2 regions of the Labrenzia sp. PHM005 genome follow, and region 1 is predicted to be linked to the other one. Evidence: riboswitches for the same ligand, from Rfam matches in the RefSeq annotation. Region 1 holds a riboswitch; the other holds the start of a gene.
The links. A riboswitch is a leader RNA that binds a small molecule or an ion and turns the genes downstream of it on or off. The one in region 1 is predicted to bind thiamine pyrophosphate.

Region 1 (7,707 bases):
TTGTGCCCGTCTCCCGCTCGTTTTCCCTCTCCCGGCGCGAAGCAGACATTGCAGTCACCATCGACCGGCCCGAAACCGGGCGGTTGATCGCGGGCAAACTGGTCGATTACGCGCTCGGTCTTTATGCGTCCAAGACCTACCTGACAGAGCGCGGCACGCCTAAAGTTCCAAGCGATTTAAGCGCGCACGACCTTATCGGCTATGTGGAAGACCTGCTCTATTCTGCATCCCTAAATTACGGAACGGAGTTTTTCAAAGGCTGGTCAGCCCGCTATGAGATTGCGTCGGCCCTTGGTCAAACTGAAGCCGTCCGGGCGGGAGCTGGGATCGGCATCCTGCACGATTTTATCGCGCGCGCGGACCCGAACCTGGTTCCCGTGTTGCCGGACATGAAATTGAAGCGAGCTTATTGGATGGTGACGCACGAAAGTTCCCGCCCCTTGCGGCACGTGGCTGCCGTTCAGGACTTTTTGCGTGATCAGGTTGCGCGAGACAGAGCAACTTTTGGGTAGGTCCGGTTTAAATTGATCTGAGCAGCGCCTGTGCCCGGAACACCAAATTATGATTCAGAAAGAGAACAGGAAATCCGGTAAGATTTGCCATTAACAGGGAGGAAGTATCATGCCGCTTGCCCGTTTATGCCGTGCTGTCATCCTTTGTTTGATCATGACCACAGCGCCCGCACTCGCGAGCGACCAATTGCCAGAGCCGGAACTCGGCGACAACGGACTGCACATTCAGCCCTGGTTTCACGAAGGTTTTCTGGAACTGGCCGATGACTTGGCTGAGGCGGCAGACAACGGAAAAGATCTTTTGATCCTCATCGAACAGGCAGGCTGCCCCTATTGCCGGGAGTTGCACGAAGTGAACCTGCGCATTCCGCGGATTACAGACTACTTGAATGAGAAGTTTCTGGTCGTCCAGCTCGATATGCGCGGCTCACGGGAAGTCGTCGATTTCGACGGAACAGCAATGGAAGAGCGGGCGCTGGTGCGCAAATGGGCCGTCAACTTCACCCCGACAATGATGTTCGTGCCGAAGGAAGCGCTGGACAGCACCGGAACCGCAAAAGACCGGACAGTGATGACGATGCCGGGCTATTTCAAGCCCTTCCACTTCGACACGATGTTGCATTTCATCGCATCCGATTCCTATGCCGGAGGCGATTTTCAGCGGTATCTGGATGAACGGGCACAGACACTCCGTGCAGCGGGGGAAAAGGTCGACATCTGGTAACCCCCGCTCCGTAATTTGACCTGAGTTACCGCCACGTCTCGGTCGCCGCGATCCACTCGCGTGTCCGGCCTTCCGGGTCAGCACTCAAGGTGATGTCGGTGACAACCGCGGCCATGTCAGCGCCATGCTCAAAGACGCCTGGAACGCGCTCCACATTCAGCCCGCCAATGGCAACCAGCGGCAGGTCGCCGACCTGTTTCTTCCAGCGTGTGATCTTCTCCAGCCCCTGCGGCCGCCATTTCATCTTCTTCAAAATGGTCGGATAGACCGGGCCCAGCGCGACATAATCAGGGTTCACCGAAAGCGCTGTGTCCAGTTCATCGCCGTCGTGGGTTGACACACCCAGTTTCAGCCCCGCCTTGCGGATTTCATTCACGTCGGCGTCCGCCAGATCTTCTTGCCCGAGGTGCACATAGTCACAGCCTTCGGAAATGGCGAGCTGCCAATAATCGTTCACGATCAATTGGCAGCCGTGTTTTTCACACACGGCCTTGGAGGCTTGGATCTGCCGGACAATGTCCGTCTCCGACTGATCCTTGATGCGCAGCTGCACCAGTTTCACGCCAACCGGCACCAGCCTTTCGATCCAATCTGAACTGTCAACGATGAGGTAAAAAGGGTCGAGCTTCATTCAAAAACCGCCATGCCTATGACTGGAGTGGAGGGAACCGCCATATCGCGCGGCGCTAAAGGTTGGGCCTTATAAGCTGTTCGCCCGGCAGAAACAGCCTCACCAAAGGCTTTTGCCATGGCCACCGGATCACCGGCCTTGGCAACGGCTGTGTTTAAAAGCACCGCGTCAAAGCCGTATTCCATGACCTCCATCGCATGCGACGGGCGCCCCAAACCAGCATCAACCACCAGCGGAACATCCGGGAAATGCGCCCTATACGCTTTCAGAGCTTCCGGATCGACAGGGCCGCGCGCAGAGCCAATCGGTGCGCACCAGGGCATCAGAACTTCACAGCCGGCGTCCAGCAACTTTTCTCCGACCATCAGATCCGCTGTTGTGTAGGGAAAGACCTTGAAACCATCTTCGCAGAGGATCTTTGCAGCTTCCACGAGCCCAAAGACATCCGGCTGCAGGCTGTCGTGATGACCGATCACTTCCAGCTTGACCCAATCGGTGCCGAACACTTCCCGGGCCATTTTTGCCGTGGTGACGGCTTCCTTGACCGTATGGCATCCGGCCGTATTCGGCAGTACTTTGACGTTCAATTCCCGGATCAGATCCCAGAACCCGCCCCTTCCAGCACCTGATGCCATTTCCCGCCGCAGAGAAACCGTCACGATCTCCGTGCCGGACGCTTTGACCGCGTCGGCAAGACATTGAGGAGATGGATATTGCGCAGTTCCCAAAAGAATCCGGGATTGCACTTCTTCGCCATAAAACGAAACCACCGGTCAGCCTCCTTGGCGCGGAGACAGGATCTCGATCTTGTCCCCCTCGTTTAAAACGCAGTCCGCCCGCTCTTCGGCCGGGACAAAATCGCTGTTGAGCGCTGTTGCCAAAAACTCCGGCTCAAAGCCAAGCTCGGCGAGCAGTGCATCCAGCGTTTTGGCGGAGACCGTCTGGTCTTCGCCGTTGACGGTGAGGTTCATGTCTTCGCCTCATTGCATGTTGAGAGAATTTGGTTTGCAGCCCTTTGAGCCATTGAAGGCGCCAGCAAAAAGCCATGCCGGTAAAAGCCATTGAGCGAAAGCCGGTTTCCGTCCTGCCGGACTTGCGGGAAATTGTCGGCATAGGCCGGGCGGACGCCCGTCCCGGTTTCGACAATTTGGGCTTCGGCAAAGGCCGGGTGAACGGCATAGGCGGCGTTCAAGAGCTCCATAAGCGAGCGGACTGTAACTGGCCCGCCCTGATCGCTTTCGATCATCGTCGCCCCGACCATAAAATGATGGTTGTCCCGCGGCACGATGTAAACGGGGATCCTTGGATGCAGCAGGCGGACCGGACGTGACAGGGTGACATCGGGGGCATGCAAAATCGCCATTTCGCCGCGCACACCGCGCAATCCCGTCTCCAAAGCTTTCATGCCCGTGCAATCAACTTCAATTTCCGCCCCAGCCTGCACCTCCGCCGGCGCCTGGCAAAACCGAACGCCTAGTTTTTCCAGTTTGCCCTTGAGCGCTGTCAGGGCCTTGCGCGGATCGAGATGGGCTTCATCCTTAAAAAACAGTGCCTTTGAAAACCGCCCGGCCAGATCTGGCTCCAACTCGCCAACGTCAGCGCCGTCAATCCAGTCATAGCAACTGGTGCGGCTGGCAAAGCGGGAGAGCTCCTGCCTGTCACGCGGAGGAGCAACAACCAGTGTGCCATTTGGGTGCACATGGCCCGGCAGTACAGTCTCCCACCAACTCACCGCCTCTTTGCCCAACAGAAGAACGTCTTCTGCAGCATTCTCCCGCTCACACCAGGGCGCCAGCATGCCGCCCGCATACCACGAGGCGCTTTTTGGGCCGGGTCCTGACGGATCCACAACGGTGACAGCCACACCCCGCGTTGCCAACTCATAAGTGAGTGCAAGTCCTGCGACACCTGCCCCTTTGATCACGACAGTTTTAGTGCCTGCACCCGTTTTGGCGCCGGTCTGATGCTCTGCTGTCTTTACAGGCGATACTGAAGACCGCATTGGAATATCCTCTTTCAAGCGGCTCTACCGCCTGCCAGGTTTTCCTGCTGAGAATGGGGGAGAAGGTGTCCAGCGATCCAGCCGGTTACAGCAAAGTCACTGACGCAGCCTGCACGACACAGACCGTCCCACCCTCCCTTCGCCAGCATGACCTGGATCAGGTTCATCGGGTCCCTGCGCTGCACGGATTATCCGTGCCCAGCAGCATCTCAGCCCCCTTTCGCGGAGGCACCCCGGGTGAAGCCCTGACATGCCTCTTCCGGGACCGGACTGTCAAGAGACGCTCTTAAAGCTCAAAACTCAAATTGCAGGTCCGTGGCACCGGTGACTTGGAAACGGACTGTTCAATAGACAAACACAAGCGGCTTCCCAATCTCTAGCTGCAATGCATAATTGGTTTTGGATGAGAGGTTTAAGGAGAGGTCTATGAGCTGGTTGAATGTTCCCGACCCCACGCCCGGAGATGCGGCAAGCTGCGATCCGATTGACACGATCATTGTCCCGCGCACGTCCGATCTCGGCGGGTTTTCCGTGCGCCGTGCCTTGCCGTCTGCCAGGCGGCGGATGGTCGGCCCGTTTATCTTCTTCGATCAGATGGGTCCTGCAGAGCTGCTGGTTGGCGGCGGTGTCGATGTCCGACCGCACCCGCATATCGGTCTTGCGACCGTCACCTATCTTTTTGAAGGCGAGATGTATCACCGCGACAGTTTGGGAACGGAAATCGCAATCTCACCAGGCGCTCTCAATTGGATGAATGCGGGTAAAGGCATCGTGCACTCCGAGCGCGAACGTCCCGAGCGCATGACCCAGACACGCCCGCTGTTCGGCCTGCAAAGCTGGGTGGCCTTGCCGAAAAATCTGGAGGAAAGCGACCCGACCTTCCAGCACTTTGGCACGGAGGAACAGCCGGAGTTCGCAGATCAAGGGGTCTCGGTGAAGCTAATTGCCGGATCGCTTTATGGCCACAATGCGCCGGTGAAAACGGCAACGGAGATGTTTTACGCCGATATTCATTTGGAGCCCGGCGCAAAGGTACCGCTCGACGCTGGCTGGGAAGAGCGCGGCATTTATACAATCGCCGGGCAAATCTCTATCGCTGGCCAGACTTTCGATCCGGCACAGCTTCTGGTCTTCAAGCCTGGCGATTCCCTGGTGGTTGAAAACACCTCGCCCTATCCGGCTCGCTTTGTTGTTTTGGGCGGCGAACCAATGGATGGACAACGTTATATCTGGTGGAACTTCGTCTCTTCGTCCAAGGAACGGATCGAACAGGCCAAGGAAGACTGGCGCCAGGGCCGGTTCGACATTGTTCCGGGCGACGAGGAGGAATTCATTCCCCTGCCCGACCGGCCCGGTCCTTGATCCGATCACTACAGCGAACAAAAGGCCGCTTCACAAATTTGGAGCGGCCTTTCTGCCGAAACCGGTGCGGAAACGGCTTTCGGCCACCATTGCCCTTGAAGGTCTGTCTTGCCCTTTATACAAGACAACGATGTTTCAAGGAGTTGTCATGCCCGCACAGCCACGTCCCATATTCCCAAAAGATACTCTCGCTCTGCGCTGGGAGATTATTGAGACGGCCCGTGCCTTGCCAAAACGCGGCCTGACCAAGGGCACCTCGGGCAATGTCAGCGCTCGAACAAAGGACGGCTTTCTGATCACACCGTCCGGAACGCCTTATGAGGAACTCACGGAAGCCAAGATCGTCGCGGTCGACCTCAACGGCTGTTACCGCGGAGACATCCTGCCGTCGTCGGAATGGCGCATGCACCTTGATTTTTATCTGGCGAAACCGTCCTGCGGTGCCGTCGTTCATTGCCATAGCCCGCGGGCAACGGCGCTCTCCTGCCATCGTAAGGGTATTCCGGCCTTCCACTATATGGTGGCGCTGGCTGGCGGTGACCGCATCGACTGCGCCCGCTATGAGAGCTTCGGCACCCGCGCCCTCTCTGAAGCCATGATCGAAGCCTTAGGCGACCGGAACGCCTGCCTTCTCGGCAACCACGGACAAATTGCCGGTGGCCCGACACTCAAGAAGGCACTCTCGGTCGCTGAAGGGGTCGAAGACTTGGCAGATCAGTATCTTTCATCCCTTGCGCTCGGCGAACCTGTCCTTCTCAATGAAGCCGAAATGGCGGACATCCTGCAAAAATTCAAAAGTTACGGCAAACAACCCGGCGAATTGGAAGGCGGCCAAGACGCTGCTTTTGAACTGCCGAAGAAGGTGGGCTGAACATGCGTCTGGGTATTGATTGGGGCGGAACCAAAATCGAAATCATCGCTCTTGGTGATGAAGGCGAGGAACTCTTCCGCCAACGCACAGCCACGCCAAAAGATGATTACAACGGCTGTCTTCAGGCCGTCAAAAGTCTCGTTGAAGCTGCGGAAAAAGCAACCGGCCAGACCGGGTCTCTCGGTCTCGGCATTCCAGGGTCTCTGTCGCCCAAAACCGGGCTGGTGAAAAACGCCAATTCCACTTGGATGAATGGCAAACCGCTCGACAAGGACCTGGAAACGCTGCTGAACCGGCCAGTCCGGATCCAGAATGATGCCAATTGCCTGGCCGTTTCTGAAGCCACCGACGGCGCGGGTGCAGGCGCACATATTGTTCACGCTGTGATCATCGGCACTGGGTCCGGATCCGGCATCGCCATCGATGGCCACGCCCATCTTGGCGCCAACGGCATCGGCGGCGAATGGGGCGGCATCGCCCTGCCCTGGATGACGGCTGAAGAATTTCCGGGCCCCAAAAGCTGGATCGGCCACAACGGTGTGATAGATCTGTGGTGCTCCGGCACCGGTTTTCAGCTGGACTACAAGGAAAAAACCGGCAACCCGCTCAAAGGTCACGAGATCATCGAGCTCAAGCGCTCAGGCGATCCTGTCGCCACAAAGGTCTACCGGGATTATGTCAGCCGTCTGGCCCGTGCGCTCGCGATGTCGGCCAATCTTTTGGACCCGGACGTCTTTGTCCTCGGCGGCGGCATGTCCAACATCGCCGAACTCTACGACGACCTTCCGGATGCCATGCTGCCGTTTGTGTTTTCCGACACGTTCGAAACACCTATCCGCAAAGCCAAACACGGCGACAGCTCCGGTGTGCGCGGCGCCGCCTGGCTGTGGAACGATTGATCTGAGTTTTCTTGTCTTCTGACTTTTCCGCCGTCCCGGATGCAGCGGAGCGGAAATCCGGGACCGAATGGTGATGGATAATGACTGGTCCCGGCGCTAGGCCGGGACGGCAATTTCAATATTCTGTCCGGCTAACAGGTACTAACCTCTATCCTTGCCCAGAGCGACAAAGACGATGCCGAGAGCAACGGCGGCGATGGCGCCGATTTTGGCTGCATTCGGGATTTCACTGAAAACCAGGTAGCCAAGACCGAGGCCTGCGACCGCTGCGACAGACCCGATTTGGCTCAGGTACACCGGTCCGGCGACCTGCTGAAGGCGGAAGTAGAGCCCGTACTGCACCGCGAAAGCTCCGATGTTTGCAATCAGCAGACTTGCTGCTGCCGATGTCCAATCGACCGGGATGACCGGGATTCCCATGGCCGCATTGAAGACAGCCAGCGCCAGAAACGCGGTCACCATCATGCCAAGGGCCAGCTCGATTGCGGTCGCCCCATCCGGCCACTTTAAGGTCCGGTAGATGTTGCCGGCTGCCAGAAAGACTGGGATCGCCAGCGTGACCACCGACCAGAACGAGGCTTCCGCCGACACGCCGGCTCCGCCGCCCGCCAGCAGAACACCGCCAACAACCCCGGCCAAGACACCAATGCTGCGCAGCATTTTGAACCGCTCCAGGCCGATCAAAACGGCAAAGGCATAGGTCAAG
Region 2 (7,707 bases), 1.5 Mb from region 1:
TGATCGTTGCTGGATTCCAGAACATGGACGAAATGGAATCGCTAGATGTTCCGTTGCCAGCAAAAGAAGTTCCCTGATAATAAGCACTCTGCTCACGCAGGGCGAAGCCGCCCGCGACAGCGGCGCTGGCTGCGAGCGAAGCAGCAACAGCTGTCGACGTCAGCAGCACGAGTTTTTTGGTTGCCCACATTTCAACGTTTCTCCCAACCCACCTCCCCCACCGGGAGGCGTATGACACTGATCCTAGAGTTCCGGAGAAACGCGGCCCTTTCAACAGTCAAATGCGATCTATAATTGCAGGATTAGCAGTTGCTGCAGCGCAATAAATGGTACTTTTTTGATACGCCGCCCTCTCTTGGAGAGCCTATAGCCAGATAAACATCTCCATGACCGTCGATTTTTTTTAGGCCTTAGCCCAAACTCAGACAAATGCACAAATATTGAGCACTTTACCAGAACGTAAGCTTTCGAAAACTTTCTTTGCCGAGCGTTGCCTTCTTGTCACACGTATCCCTGCGGAACCGCTACACTTTTGAACGAAAATGTGGACGATTTACTTCTGACTTGTGCATTAAAATCGCGGAAGTATCACCGAAGATGCGCCTAAAGCTGGAAGCAAACGCACGAGATTCGAGCACACTAATCCCGAATTTTAACAGCTGTCAGATTGACCAATGAAGCGCTTGAAAGGTGCTTATTGGTAACTGAAATGAAAAACCAAGCCCAGTTTGTTCATTCCATCAGCAGCAGCGCAGGGCAAAACAATGAACCGCCAGACAAACGCAAAGGTTGCACCCCTCAAAAACCTGGAATCTGGTCTGGCGAATGAAACACGGACTTGCCGGCACTGCATTTTTTCAAACTAAAGGCCGGCAAAATTTCACAGAAGGGAAGTTGCCTTTTTATGCGGCCCCATCTCTGGCGGCCATAAACCGGCGCATGGAAGTGTCACTCCAGGGCGCCAACCTCTGACGCGCCTCCTGATGACTTTCGTATATCCTGGAACTGAGCGGCCCCTCTTCGGCCGTTTCGGCCAACACAGCTTTGGCCGTCTCACGAAGCGCCGTCATAATCGTTTCAGGATACGGCAAAACCGTTACCCCATCTTCGTCCTGGAGCAGCTGCAGACTTCGTGCATTTTCCCAGTCACTTTCCGCAAGCGCCCGGCCATTTTCTGCCCGGCAGGCCTCTAGAAGGATCGCTCTGAGCTCCTCCGGCAACGCATCAAGCGCCGCTTGGTTGAACAAGGCTTCACCGGTTCCATTGGGTTCATGAAATCCGGGTGTGTAATAGAATTTGGCTGCCTTCTGGAATCCCATTGCCCGGTCCGACCAAGGTCCCAGAAACTCCGTCGCATCCAAAACACCTGTTTGCAGCGCCTGAAACAATTCCCCGGGAGGCAGGCCAACGGGTGCTGCTCCTAAGCGGCGCATCACTTCGCCGCCAAGGCCCGGCATCCGGATTTTCAAGCCCCGCAGATCATCTAGGTTTTCGACCGGCCTTTTGTACCAACCGCCCATTTGAACTCCGGTATTTCCTGCCATCACAGGTTTGATACCGAACGGCGCATAGAGTTCATCCCAGAGGGCCTGTCCGCCCCCCTGTTCGATCCAGCAGATATGTTCGTGCGGCAGTAGGCCAAACGGAATGGCTGTGAAGTAGACCGAAGCTGGGATCTTGCCTTGCCAAAAGAACGAGGCTGTATGGGCCATGTCAGCCGTCCCGGCGGACACCGCATCAAATACACCGAGCGCCGGCACCAGTTCACCAGCAGCAAACAACCGTATCTGGAAAGCACCCGCCGACATTTTGGCAACCTGATCAACGATCCGCTGAGCGGTCACGCCGGGCCCCGGCAGGTTTTTCGGCCATGAAGTCGCCAGCTTCCATTCCACCGTAGGCTTTTGGGCGGCAATAGCGGGCACAGCCAATGCGCCAGCCCCACCAGCCACCCCACCTGCAATCATTCCTCGTCGGGTTAGACCTGCTGCTTTTTTGGAACCAGACGCCATTTTATTTCCCCCAAAATGCGTGAAAGTGATGAACGGGGCCATGCCCTTTGCCGATCTGAAGTTCATCAGAGTGACAAATGGCTTGGTGGATATAGGCCTTGGCGGCAATCACGGCTTCACTGAGCCCCTCGCCCTTTGCCAATCCAGCTGCAATAGCGGACGACAGGGTGCAGCCGGTTCCATGGGTGTTGTCCGTCGCAATCCGTTTTTCCCGAAGCCAGAGAGGCTCGCCGGCACCGGTCAAAAACAGATCTGCGCTTTCATCACTGGTGCCATGACCGCCTTTTAGGAGAACCGATTTTGCACCCAGTCCAATCAACCGCTGCGCCTGATCGAACATGTCTTCTTCGCTGGCGGCCATGTCTGTTTCCAGCATGCGTGCAGCTTCATGCAGATTGGGCGTAATGACATCGGCCAGCGGCAACAGCTCAGACATGAGACTGGCAACTGCGCTGTCCACCAGAAGCGGGTCCCCGGACGCGGCCACCATCACCGGATCCAGCACCACAGGTCCGGTTTGATGCCGTTTCAATCCTGCAGCCACTTCTTCAATGATGGGAACTTGCGACAGCATGCCGATCTTGGTCGCCTTAACCTCAAGGTCTGAAAAAACGGCATCCATTTGCGCCCGCACAAAGTCTGTCGGGACATCATGGATGGCAGTGACACCAAGCGTGTTCTGGGCTGTCAAAGCGGTCAAAACGCTGGCGCCATAAACCCCATTGGCGGAAAAGGATTTCAGGTCCGCCTGAATGCCGGCCCCGCCGCCAGAATCCGAACCTGCAATGGTCACCGCGATAGCGGTCATGGTGTCCTCCATCAGTTTTAACGAAAGAGTGGTCAGCCGGTTTGAAGACGGCTTTCGATATCCCGAGCTGTCAGGCCAAAAAGCGCATCCAGCAGTTCCGGCACGAGACTACCCGGCCCCGCCGACCGCGAGGCTGCAATCTCTCCGGCGATATTGAAAACCGACAGGCCACAGGCCGCGGCAAATGCAGTATCAGGTTCAACGCTGGCAAAAGCTGCCAGCACGGCGCCACCAGCACATCCGGTCGCCGTCACCCGGGCCATCAGGGGATGGCCATTGCGCAAACGGTAGTCTTCCCCAAGGCCTTCGATCTTGTCTTCTGCACCCGTTACCACAAAGACCGTTCCTGCTGAAATTAGTGCATCCACATCGGACCGTTCGGCAAAGAGCGCTGCCATCTCGACTTCATTCGCCCGCACCAAAGATGGTCCGGTTTTCATCAGATCCTTGGCAAAGGCACACCTTGGCGGGGAACGGTCAACAAAAACAGGATCGATCAAGACCGGACGGCTCGCTGTCTTGGCTGCCTCGATCGCCAAGGGGATTGCTGACCGCCGAGTGTCGTCCAGAGTGCCAAGATTGATCAACAGCGCATCTGCAGAAGACGCAAAACCAGCGACTTCTTCTGGCGCGATGGTCATAGATGGCACGGCGCCCAGCGCCAGCAGAACATTCGCGGTAAAACCCTGCGCGACCGAATTTGTGATCGCATGGACCTTAGGTTTTCTCTGCCGCACCCGTTCAAGAACAGCAAAAACAGCTTCTGGCGCAAGATTTTGCGTGCTGGCGGCTATCGACAAGCTCATGCCAAACCTACAGCCCAGTTTTTGAATAAACTGCCGGCAATGGCCTGGATTAGTATGTTGAGTGTTTTATCTGCCATGATCTCAATCCCTCCGCCGGTATAAGCCGGATCAGGTTCAAGGAGTTGGCCGTTTGCCTCTCAGCCCGATCCACGATTGCCGGGCACCCCCATGAGATGATTTGGCGTACCAAGGCCGGATCCGATTTTCAACCCCCGTCGTACTTAGGCTCCCGGCTCATATGGACGCACCGATTGACTGTTCGCAGCAGATGCGCGATGTCCTGACTCAAACGTTATTCATCCATTCAGGAGCGCCGTATGACCCCGTTTTTCGTGATGATCAAATGCCAGCTCGGCAAAACCTATCAAGTCGCGAACGCAATTGCGGACGCCGAGATCGCCTCGGAAGTCTATTCCACCAGCGGCGACTATGATCTCTTGGTCAAATTCTACATTGAGAACGGCACGGACATCGGTCATTTTGTGAATGAGAAGGTTCATCCGATCGATGGCATTCAAGACACCAAAACAATCATTACTTTTAAGGCGTTTTAACGCTGCATTTCATTGACCAGCAAATGAGAGCGACGATGAGCAAACTTGGAAAAACAATGTTGCTGGCCGGATTGGTCGCACTCCCATTAACCGGATCCCCAGCAGTCTCGCAAGGCATGCCACCAGAGCAGATCAAGCAGATCCTGGATGTCACTAAGACCAGTTGGGTGTCTTTCCGCGATTGGAACGGCCAACAGTTGATTTATTTCACCCACCTGGAGTCCTGGCGCTGCGGCATCGACTTTGTTTTCTACAGCCTCAACAGCACAGATCTTGATCAGATGTGGGAGCTGGATGCCTGTGATCCCTCCAATCCGAATGCTGTCTTAAAGGAAAAACCCTATATCGAACTGCCTGCCAACAGCACTCAATCAATTACTGTTCAGTTGATTTTCAAAGACGGCACAAAGAGCTCAGGTGAGACGTTCTACTACAAGCCATAACCCTCTCTGATTTCTAGCATTCACATGCGCCGCAGCTTCCCCGGCCTTGCGCCAGGGTCCATTAGGCTTCGGTCCCGGATCACGTCCGGGACGGCATCACGCGCGCTCCATTGAGAAGCTCCATCGGCGCAAAAAAGTCACGATTTCGATGGTGTCGACGCCCGGCGGTCTTTGGTCCGGTCGAGGCCCAGTTTGTGTTCGCGGTAAATAACGAAGATCCCGGCCGCAATGACAATCACGGCCCCCATGATCACCTCCAGAACCGGTTCTTCGGCAAATACCAGCCAGCCGATCAGGATCGCCCAAATCATGTTGATGTAATCGAACGGGGCAATGGTCGAGGCATCGGCATAGCGATAGCTTTGTGTCAGAAGAATCTGTCCAGCTCCGCCGAACAGGCCAATCAGCACCAGAAGACCGGCGGTCTCAAGATCGGGAAGAACCCAAGCCTGGCTCGGCCAAATCCAGCCAGCGGGGATGGTCAGCAGTGAAATCAGCGTTGCGGCCAGAGAAAACCAGGTGACGATCGTCGACGTCCGTTCCGTCTCGCACAACTTGCGCACCGTGATCATAGCAAGCGCGGCAAAGCCAGCCCCCAAAAATCCTGCCACTGCCCCAAGTGTAGAGGCATTGCCGGCTGCCCCCTCCCCCAAATGCGGTGACAACACCACCAGGATCCCAAGAAATCCGACACCGACCGCGCTCCAGCGGTAAATCCGTACCTGCTCGCCAAGCAGAAAATAGGCAAGCACAACCACTAGCAATGGCGTGGCAAAGTTGATTGCGGTCGCATCCGGCAAAGGCAAAAGATCAAAAGCCGTAAACATGCAGACCATTGCGGACAGGCCGATGCATGCACGGATCAAGTGGCCCTTCGGGTTTTGAGTTTTGAAAGCGAGGCCGAGTTCCCGCCGCATTCCCACCATCAACAATACTGGGAACAATCCGAACAGATTGCGCGCAAAGACCAGCTCGCCAATCGGCGCACGTTCGGCAGCGATTTTCAGCGCGGTTACCATGGCAAAAAACACAAGCGTCGACGCAAGTTTCAGCGCAATTCCGATCAGTGGGGCCTGGCGGGTCATGCCTGTTGGTGCTGGCGGGCCAGATAAACGGGATTTTGCGCGGGTATTTGCCATTCGATAAATCCAGTGGCCGGCACAAAATCAGAGGCTCACGGAATGCACCAGCACTAGAAATTACGTGAACAGCAGAACAATTTGCGCAGGTGGGAAATTCTAGCAGGGCCCGCGTGTTGAGTCGCATCAGTTTGCGCAAATCGCTTTGGGAATGGACCTAGAGTATCGGTCTACGAGACCTAATTTGCAATCGCCAAGCTTCGCGGCCCGCCAGAGCAATCCACACGCCGGACGATAACAAAGAGTTTTGGGGTAAATTCTCTTCACAACCGGCTTAAATGTGCCGCAACGTCTTATCCCGCCATCTGACGCCCCTATAATCCCAAAAAATTCCGAATCGAAAGGCGTAGCCCCATGTTCCGATCGTTTTTTATGAACCGCCAATGGCTTTTGTGGGCCTGGGTCGGCTCGGTCATCATTCTGAGCGTCACTTGGTACAAGGTTCAAGTGGATGTTCAGCTAAATGAATGGTTCGGTTCGTTTTACGATCTGGTGCAAAAGGCGCTCACCACCCCAGGTTCCGTCGAAGAAAGTCTATATTGGGGTGAACTTTTAGTTTTCCTCAAAATCGTCAGTGTCTACATCGTTATCGTTGTGCTCCTGGAATTTTTCATCAAACACTTTGTCTTCCGTTGGCGGACTGCCATGAACAACTACTACATGGCACACTGGAACGTGGTCCGGCACATCGAGGGCGCCTCGCAACGTGTTCAGGAAGATACCATGCGTTTTGCCCGGATTATGGAAGGCCTTGGCGTCTCCCTGATGCGTTCAATGATGACCCTGGTTGCTTTCCTTCCGCTTCTCTGGGGCCTCTCCAAGAACATTACCGAGCTGCCCTGGATCGGCGCTGTTGACCATTCTTTGGTTTACATCGCGATCCTGTCAGCGGCTTCCGGCACCGTGCTTCTGGCCCTGGTTGGTTTCAAACTTCCAGGCCTGGAATTCAACAATCAGAAAGTTGAAGCCGCCTACCGGAAGGAGCTCGTCTACGGCGAGGACGACGACAACCGGGCCACTCCACCGTCCGTCGTGGAGTTGTTCGGACATGTGCGGAAAAACTATTTTCGGCTGTTCTTCCATTACATGTACTTCGATGTTGCCAAGTGGACCTATCTTCAGGTCACTGTCTTGGTACCGCTTGTGGCGCTCGGCCCGACAATCTTGAGCGGCGCAATCACTTTCGGCCTGATGTCTCAGATCACCCGCGCCTTTGACCGAGTGGAAAGCTCGTTCCAGTATTTGGTTCATGCTTGGCCGACGATCGTCGAACTGATTTCCGTTTACAAACGCCTCAGAGCATTTGAAGAAAACATCTGGGAATTTGAACGCAGCGGCGGTGTCCCCCAACCATTACCTGCTGAGTGACAAAAAAAGCGCCGGAAAATCTCCGGCGTTTCAGACTGCTGACAATCCCACTTACAGGCTTTCCCGGACGCAGCAAAGCTGCGATCCGGGATCCCCGTCAAAGCTAACTCATTGGAAAATCACATTTAGATGGACTTGGCACCGGCTCAAGGCCGGCGCAGCGCAGAATAAAAACCGCAGATTGGAGTTTTTCATCAAGCTCAGGCGGCAAGCCTGCCGTGGACCATTAAATTAGCTGTGTTGGAAGCTCTATCCTTCTGACGCAGTCCTAAAGCGGAACGCGTTCAGAACACGGTTTGATCCGGGTTTACTTAGATTATCTCAGCGCATGTCCCGACCAAAATACACCATTGTTTTCAGTCAGCTTTAGATGCAGATCTTTTGAGGACATGGGCCTTCCGAAATAAAACCCCTGCAGAAAATCACAGCCCATTTCTGTTGCAAACAGAGCGTGGTCTTCTGTCTCCACACCCTCAGCGACAATCTTCATGCCAAGGCTCTTTCCAATCCCGATGATCGAAGTCACCAGTGCGCGGGCGGTCGCGTCGTCAACGATCGGTAGGATGAATTGACGATC

Region 2: another riboswitch for thiamine pyrophosphate. It lies ahead of FJ695_RS13255 (hydroxyethylthiazole kinase); the one in region 1 lies ahead of thiO (glycine oxidase ThiO).

What each region holds. Positions count from the first base shown of each region.
Region 1 covers NZ_CP041191.1:4,403,995-4,411,701, forward strand. The annotation lists gene FJ695_RS19900 (LysR family transcriptional regulator) at 1-512, shown strand, start outside; gene FJ695_RS19905 (thioredoxin family protein) at 622-1,236, shown strand; gene FJ695_RS19910 (thiamine phosphate synthase) at 1,262-1,867, opposite strand; gene FJ695_RS19915 (thiazole synthase) at 1,864-2,637, opposite strand; gene thiS (sulfur carrier protein ThiS) at 2,641-2,838, opposite strand; gene thiO (glycine oxidase ThiO) at 2,835-3,869, opposite strand; TPP riboswitch at 3,986-4,115, opposite strand; gene FJ695_RS19930 (pirin family protein) at 4,296-5,231, shown strand; gene FJ695_RS19935 (class II aldolase/adducin family protein) at 5,380-6,102, shown strand; gene FJ695_RS19940 (ROK family protein) at 6,105-7,001, shown strand; gene FJ695_RS19945 (DMT family transporter) at 7,143-7,707, opposite strand, start outside.
Region 2 covers NZ_CP041191.1:2,951,738-2,959,444, reverse strand. The annotation lists gene FJ695_RS13270 (OmpP1/FadL family transporter) at 1-190, opposite strand, end outside; gene FJ695_RS13265 (TRAP transporter substrate-binding protein) at 903-2,012, opposite strand; gene thiD (bifunctional hydroxymethylpyrimidine kinase/phosphomethylpyrimidine kinase) at 2,014-2,820, opposite strand; gene FJ695_RS13255 (hydroxyethylthiazole kinase) at 2,853-3,626, opposite strand; TPP riboswitch at 3,695-3,804, opposite strand; gene FJ695_RS13250 (Lrp/AsnC ligand binding domain-containing protein) at 3,944-4,180, shown strand; gene FJ695_RS13245 (hypothetical protein) at 4,216-4,623, shown strand; gene FJ695_RS13240 (DMT family transporter) at 4,761-5,762, opposite strand; gene FJ695_RS13235 (putative transporter) at 6,117-7,130, shown strand; gene FJ695_RS13230 (EAL domain-containing protein) at 7,447-7,707, opposite strand, start outside.